One region of the Streptomyces sp. NPDC028722 genome, then DNA from elsewhere that is predicted to be linked to it. Evidence: riboswitches for the same ligand, from Rfam matches in the RefSeq annotation. Region 1 holds a riboswitch; the other holds the start of a gene.
The links. Region 1 has a riboswitch for S-adenosylmethionine ahead of AB0F03_RS01005 (aminotransferase class V-fold PLP-dependent enzyme). Riboswitches for the same ligand answer to the same signal wherever they lie in the genome.
Positions count from the first base shown of each region.

Region 1 (3,401 bases):
ATCGGTGGTGGCAACGACATCATCGCCACGCACTTCCATCTGTCGATCAACGCGGTCACCTGGTTCGTCCGCATCGCGTTCTTCGCCGGACCGGTCCTCACGTTCATCGCCACCCGGCGGATCTGCCTCGGCCTCCAGCGCCGCGACCGCGACAAGGTGCTGCACGGCCGCGAGACCGGCATCATCAAGCGGCTGCCGCACGGTGAGTTCATCGAGGTGCACGAGCCGCTCAGCCAGGAGCAGCTGCACACGCTCACCTCGCACGAGCAGTACCGGCCGGCCGAGATCGGTCCGACGACCGACGAGAACGGCGTCGAGCGCAAGGTGGGCACCTCGCAGAAGCTGCGGGTCAAGCTCTCCAACGTCTACTACGGCGAGGACAGCCAGATCCCCAAGCCGACCGTCGAGGAGTTCAAGGAGATCACGAGCGGCCACGGCCACCACTGATCCCCGCGTCGCCACACCACGCAGAAGGGCCCCGTCCGCCTCGCGGACGGGGCCCTTCGCGGTGCCTCGGGCTGGATAGGGTGGGGTACGACCGAGCAGGACCGTGTACGAGGAGCGGCTGATGAGCGCTGTGACCCCCGCTGGAGGCGACACCACGGCGGGCCGCTCCTGGCCCGTCCTGCTGAACGGCCTCCTGGAGGGCCGTGACCTGGCGGCCGACGACACCGCGTGGGCGATGGACCGCATCATGCGCGGTGAGGCGACCGACGCCCAGATCGCCGGTTTCGCGGTGGCGCTGCGGGCGAAGGGGCAGACGGTCCAGGAGATCACCGGCCTGGTCCGCACGATGTACGAGCACGCGAACGTGATCGAGGTGCCCGGCCGCACCGTCGACATCGTCGGCACCGGCGGCGACGGGGCCAGGACGGTGAACATCTCCACCATGTCCTCGCTGGTCGTCGCCGGCACGGGCGCGAAGGTCGTCAAGCACGGCAACCGCGCCGCCTCCTCGGCGTCCGGCTCCTCCGACGTCCTGGAGAAGCTCGGCGTCAACCTCGACCTGACCCCCCGCCGGGTCGTGGAGGTCGCGGAGGAGGCCGGCATCACCTTCTGCTTCGCGGTGAAGTTCCACCCCGCCCTGCGCCATGTGGGCGCCGCCCGGGGACAGCTGGGCATCCGGACCGTGTTCAACCTGCTCGGCCCGCTGACCAACCCGGCGCGGGTGCGGGCCCAGGCGGTCGGTGTCGCCGTCGCGCACGAGGCGCCCATCGTCGCGGGCGTGCTCGCGGAACGGGGCAACTCCTCCCTGGTCTTCCGGGGCGACGACGGCCTGGACGAGCTGACGACGACCTCCACCTCCCGGGTGTGGGTGGTCCGCGACGGCCGGGTCCGCGAGGAGTCCTTCGACCCCCGTGACGCCGGTCTGCCCCTGGTCCCGGTGGAGGCGCTGCGCGGCGGCGACCCGGCCCACAACGCCGACGTCGCCCGCCGTCTGCTCGACGGCGAGCAGGGACCCGTACGGGACGCCGTCCTGCTGAACTCGGCGGCGGCCCTGGTGGCCCTGGAGCCGACCGGCGCGTCGCTCACCGAGCAGCTCCGCGCGGGCATGGCGCGAGCCGCGGAGTCGATCGACTCGGGCGCGGCCCGGCGGACGCTGGAGCGGTGGGTGGCGGCCAGCAACGCCTGACCGCACCGCACGTCGTCCCGCGATCCGGACACGGGTTGCGGGACGACGATCAGTTCGCGTACGTTCTTCCACCAGGTCATGAGTGACAGTCATGAGGCCCCGGCCGACTGTCCGGCAACCCTCCGTCCGTGGCGGGGTGCCCCGGGTGAAGACCAGGCCGTGGACAGCAAGGTCCACGGCAAGCGCGGATCCCTCGCACACCTCTCAGGGTGTGGGACCAGGGATCCTGGTCGTCGAGGAGCCTCCCGTGAGCAAGCGAATGCGCTAGGGCCGCAGAGCCCCGCCTCCGCATCCCCCTTCACCCCACCGGCGCTCAAGCACACCCGCTCGCCCGGCGGATTCCACCTGCCTTCACGGGAGTTCAGCCATGTCCGTCTCCACCGCTGCCGCCGACCGGTCCCTCTGCGCCCCGCTGCCCGTCCTGGGCCGGGACGTCACCGTCCCGCTCGTGACGGGCGGCGAGGTCGCCTACGCCGCCCTCGACTACGCGGCCAGCGCCCCCGCCCTCCAGCGGGTCTGGGACGACGTCGCGGCCTACGCCCCGTACTACGGCAGCGTCCACCGTGGCGCCGGCTACCTCTCCCAGCTCTCCACCGACCTGTTCGAGAACGCCCGCAGGACCGTCGCCGAGTTCCTCGGCTGCCGCCCGGACGACCAGGTCGTCTTCACCCGCTCGACCACCGACTCCCTCAACCTCCTGGCGCGCGCCCTCCCGGCCGGCTGCCAGGTCTTCGTCTTCGAGACCGAGCACCACGCCTCCCTGCTGCCCTGGCAGGACGCCCGGGTGACCTACCTCGACGCCCCGCGCACCCCGCGCCAGGCGGTCCGCACCCTGGAGCGGGCCCTCGCCGGCCGCGACCCCCACGGCCCGGCCCTGGTCTGCGTCACCGGCGCCTCCAACGTCACCGGCGAGCTGTGGCCGGTGCGCGAGCTGGCCGCAGCCGCGCACGCCCACGGCGCCCGCATCGTCCTGGACGCCGCCCAGCTGGCCCCCCACCACCCGGTGGACATCCGGGACCTGGACGTCGACTGGGTCGCCTTCTCCGGCCACAAGCTGTACGCCCCCTTCGGCTCCGGTGTCCTGGCCGGCCGCGCCGACTGGCTGCGGGCGGCCGAGCCGTACCTCGCGGGCGGCGGCGCCAGCCGCAAGGTCACCCGGCGGCAGGACGGCGGGGTGGCCGTGGAGTGGCACGACAGCGCCGCCCGCCACGAGGCCGGCTCCCCGAACGTGATCGGCGCCTACTCCATCGCCGCCGCCTGCAAGGCCCTCACCGAGGCCGGCTGGGACACCCTCGTCGCCCGCGAGGAGCAGCTGATCCGCACGGTCCGCGAGGGCCTCGCCGAGGTCCCGGAGGTCAGGATCCTCTCCCTCTTCGGCGACGACGCCCCGCGCGTGGGTGTCCTCTCCTTCGTCGTCGAGGGCTGGAACAGCTCGCACTTCGCCGCCGCCCTCTCCGCCGAGTACGGCATCGGCGTGCGCGACGGCCTCTTCTGCGCCCACCCCCTGGTCCGCACCCTGCTGGGCACCGACCCGCAGACCCAGGGGGAGTGCGGCGCCCCCGAGGCGGCCCCGGGCGAGAAGTCCCTGAACGCCGTCCGGGTCAGCTTCGGCGCCGGCACCCCCGACGAGCACGTCGAGCGCTTCGTGAACGCCGTACGGGAACTGGTGCGCGACGGCGCCCGGTGGCAGTACCGCACGGAGGACGGCCGCTGCGTCCCGGCGGTCTGAGACCACCCGGCCCGCCTCCCGGCTCCTGCCGGGGTGGCG
Region 1 is NZ_JBEZWU010000001.1:225,656-229,056, reverse strand. It holds gene AB0F03_RS01015 (cytochrome bc complex cytochrome b subunit) at 1-447, shown strand, start outside; gene trpD (anthranilate phosphoribosyltransferase) at 569-1,633, shown strand; SAM riboswitch class IV at 1,708-1,824, shown strand; gene AB0F03_RS01005 (aminotransferase class V-fold PLP-dependent enzyme) at 2,001-3,362, shown strand.

Region 2 (3,401 bases), on a different contig from region 1:
CCGAGCGCGGCGCACACCCACACGGAGTCCGCGTCGGACCCGATGGCCGACAGCCCGGAGACGAGCCCGCCGCCGCCCCGCCTGGCGTGCAGCGATCCCTCCTCGTCGATCTGATACGAAACCGGGCCGCGATTGGACGCGACCAGCACCTGAGCCTTTTCAGCAGCGCCGTGCGTGGAAGCCATACGCCTCAACCTAGCCCGGCCCACAAACGCTCAAACGTGCGGTCCGCCCACGAAGGGGGCCGTATACGGACTGTTCACGCCACCTTGCGCTCGGCGTACTCGGCGATCTCCACCATGGGCGGCCGTTCCTCGGTGTCCACCGAGTAGGTGCGCGGCTCGAACCCGTTCTCGCCCCGCTCGAACTGGGTCAGCGCGGGCCGGACCAGATGGCCGCGGGCCAGCCGGAGCTGGGCGGTGCGGTAGATCGCGGCGGCCATCCGGCCCAGGGCCTGCCCGTCCTGGTGGCGGTGCAGGCGCACGCCCACGTCGACCTGGGCGAGCGCGTCCAGGCCGGCCAGGTGCAGCGCGTCCACCAGCATCCCCAGTTCCACGCCGTAGCCGACGGGGAACGGCAGTTGCTCCAGCAGGGTGCGGCGGGCCGCGTACTCGCCGCCCAGCGGCTGCACGAAACCGGCCAGCTGCGGCCAGTGCATGTTCAGCAGCGGCCGGGCCATGAGTTCGGTGACCCGGCCGCCCTGTCCGGCCGCGCCGCCGAGCGGGCGGTCGTACATCGCCTTGACCAGGTCGACGCCGGGGTCGGTGAGCAGCGGGCCGACGATCCCGGTGACGAAGTCGGAGGAGAACTCGCGCAGGTCCGCGTCGATGAAGCAGACGATGTCCCCGCCGGTCACCAGCAGCGAGCGCCACAGCACCTCGCCCTTGCCGGGGACGGCGGGGATGCGGGGCAGGATGGCGTCGCGGTGGACGACCCGGGCGCCGGCGCGCGCGGCGACCTGCGCGGTGCGGTCGGTGGAGCCGGAGTCGACGACGACGATCTCGTCGACCAGCGGTATCTGCTCCACGAGGTCGTGGCGGATGACCGCGACGATGTCGCCGACCGTCTCCTCCTCGTTGAGCGCGGGCAGCACGACGCTGATCGTCTGGCCCGTGCGCTGCTTGGCGGCCAGGATCCGGTGGGGCGGGCGGTCGGTCACGGACCAGGAGCGGTCGGCCAGCCAGCGCTCGACTTCTTCCAGCACGGTCTGTGGTTCCTCACTGTCACGACCACACGCACACGGTGTGATCCATCTCGCGGTACGGACGACTATCTCAACTGTCCTGGCCTTCGGTTACAGTCTTGAACAACGCCGGTGACCATCGCATGTCGGGGGTCGCTCGCGTCCACAACCACATATTGCTCATCCAGAGGGGCAGAGGGACACGGCCCGATGAAGCCCCGGCAACCCTCCAGTCGGTTCTCGTAGATCAGTTCTGATCGTCTTCGCGAGGCTCCCGGCTAGGGAAGGTGCCAAATCCGTCTCACGGCGAAGTGCGTCGTGAGGAAGATGAGGAGAAAGGGCCTCGCCTCCATGGCTGTGCAGACAGTTGCAAGCACCGGCAGTTCCACCGTCGACCTCGGTCCCGCCACGGCCCTGAGCTGTCGCGAGTGCGGTCACCGGGTGCCGCTCGGCCCGGTCTTCGCCTGCGAGGAGTGTTTCGGTCCGCTGGAGATCGCCTACGACTTCTCCGCCCACGACACCGAAGAGCTGCGCCGCCGTATCGAGGCGGGCCCCGCGAACATCTGGCGCTACGCCCCGCTGCTGCCGGTCCCCGCGGACGTCGCCGGCAAGCCCAACCTGAACCCGGGCTGGACCGAGCTGGTCAGGGCGGACAACCTGGCGCGCGAGCTGGGCGTGACCGGCGGGCTGTACGTGAAGGACGACTCCGGGAACCCGACGCACTCCTTCAAGGACCGGGTCGTCGCCCAGGCCCTGGAGGCCGCCCGCGCCTTCGGCTTCACCACCCTGTCCTGCTCCTCCACGGGCAACCTGGCCGGTGCCGTCGGCGCCGCCGCCGCCCGGGCCGGCCTGCGCTCCTGCGTGTTCATCCCGCACGACCTGGAGCAGGCCAAGGTCGTCATGGCCGCCGTATACGGCGGTGAACTGGTCGGCATCGAGGGCAACTACGACGACGTGAACCGCTTCTGCTCCGAGCTGATCGGCGACTCGGCCGGCGAGGGCTGGGGCTTCGTCAACGTCAACCTGCGGCCGTACTACGCGGAGGGCTCCAAGACCCTGGCGTACGAGATCTGCGAGCAGCTCGGCTGGCGGCTGCCCGACCAGATCGTGGTCCCGATCGCCTCCGGCTCCCAGCTCACGAAGATCGACAAGGGTCTCCGGGAGCTGATCGAACTCGGTCTCGTCGAGGACCGGCCGTACCGGATCTTCGGCGCGCAGGCCGAGGGCTGCTCGCCGGTGTCCACCGCCTTCAAGGCCGGGCACGACGTCGTACGGCCGCAGAAGCCGAACACGATCGCCAAGTCGCTCGCCATCGGCAACCCGGCCGACGGCCCGTACGTGCTGGACATCGCGCGCCGCACCGGTGGTGCCGTGGAGGACGTCACCGACCAGCAGGTGGTGGACGCGATCAAGCTGCTCGCGCGGACCGAGGGCATCTTCGCGGAGACCGCCGGCGGTGTCACCGTGGGCGTCACCCGCAAGCTGATCGAGAACGGTGTGCTGGACCCGGCGAAGACCACGGTCGTCCTGAACACCGGTGACGGCCTGAAGACCCTGGACGCGGTGGCCGGGACCGGTCTCACCGCCACCATCCGCCCGACCCTGGACTCCTTCCGAGAGGCTGGCCTCGCATGAGCGTGACCGTTCGCATCCCCACCATCCTGCGCACCTACACCGGCGGTTCGGCCGAGGTCGCCGCCGAGGGCGCGACCCTCGCCGACGTCATCGCCGACCTGGAGAAGAACCACGCCGGGATCGCCGCCCGGGTGCTGGACGACCAGGGCAAGCTGCGCCGGTTCGTGAACGTGTACGTCAACGACGACGACGTCCGCTTCGAGCAGGGCCTCGAGACCGCCACGCCGGACGGTGCGGGAGTGTCGATCATTCCGGCGGTCGCCGGCGGCTGATCCGCCGCATCATTACCTTCGGTAACGCCGGTTACATATCGTTCATGTGATTGCCCCCTCCGTAAGAGAAGCGGAGGGGGCAATTCTGTGTGATTGAGCGCGGTAGAGTTGGGGAACACGGTCGCGGTCCTCGGGTCGGCGGCCCCTCAATTCATGCCGCACGCCCGATAAGAAACAGCCAAAGTGCTGGGGTGTTCCGCGGCATTTGTTCCCTTTGCGGGGCCCGACTTGCCCTGAAGTCGGATGAATTCTCGCCACATTCCGGACCGCCCGCGTCCAGATTTCTCGTCCGATTGACCTGTTGCAGACGG
Region 2 is NZ_JBEZWU010000003.1:366,251-369,651, reverse strand. It holds gene AB0F03_RS06955 (trehalose-6-phosphate synthase) at 1-185, opposite strand, end outside; gene AB0F03_RS06950 (glucosyl-3-phosphoglycerate synthase) at 260-1,204, opposite strand; SAM riboswitch class I at 1,361-1,517, shown strand; gene thrC (threonine synthase) at 1,535-2,818, shown strand; gene AB0F03_RS06940 (MoaD/ThiS family protein) at 2,815-3,090, shown strand.
Region 2: another riboswitch for S-adenosylmethionine. It lies ahead of thrC (threonine synthase); the one in region 1 lies ahead of AB0F03_RS01005 (aminotransferase class V-fold PLP-dependent enzyme).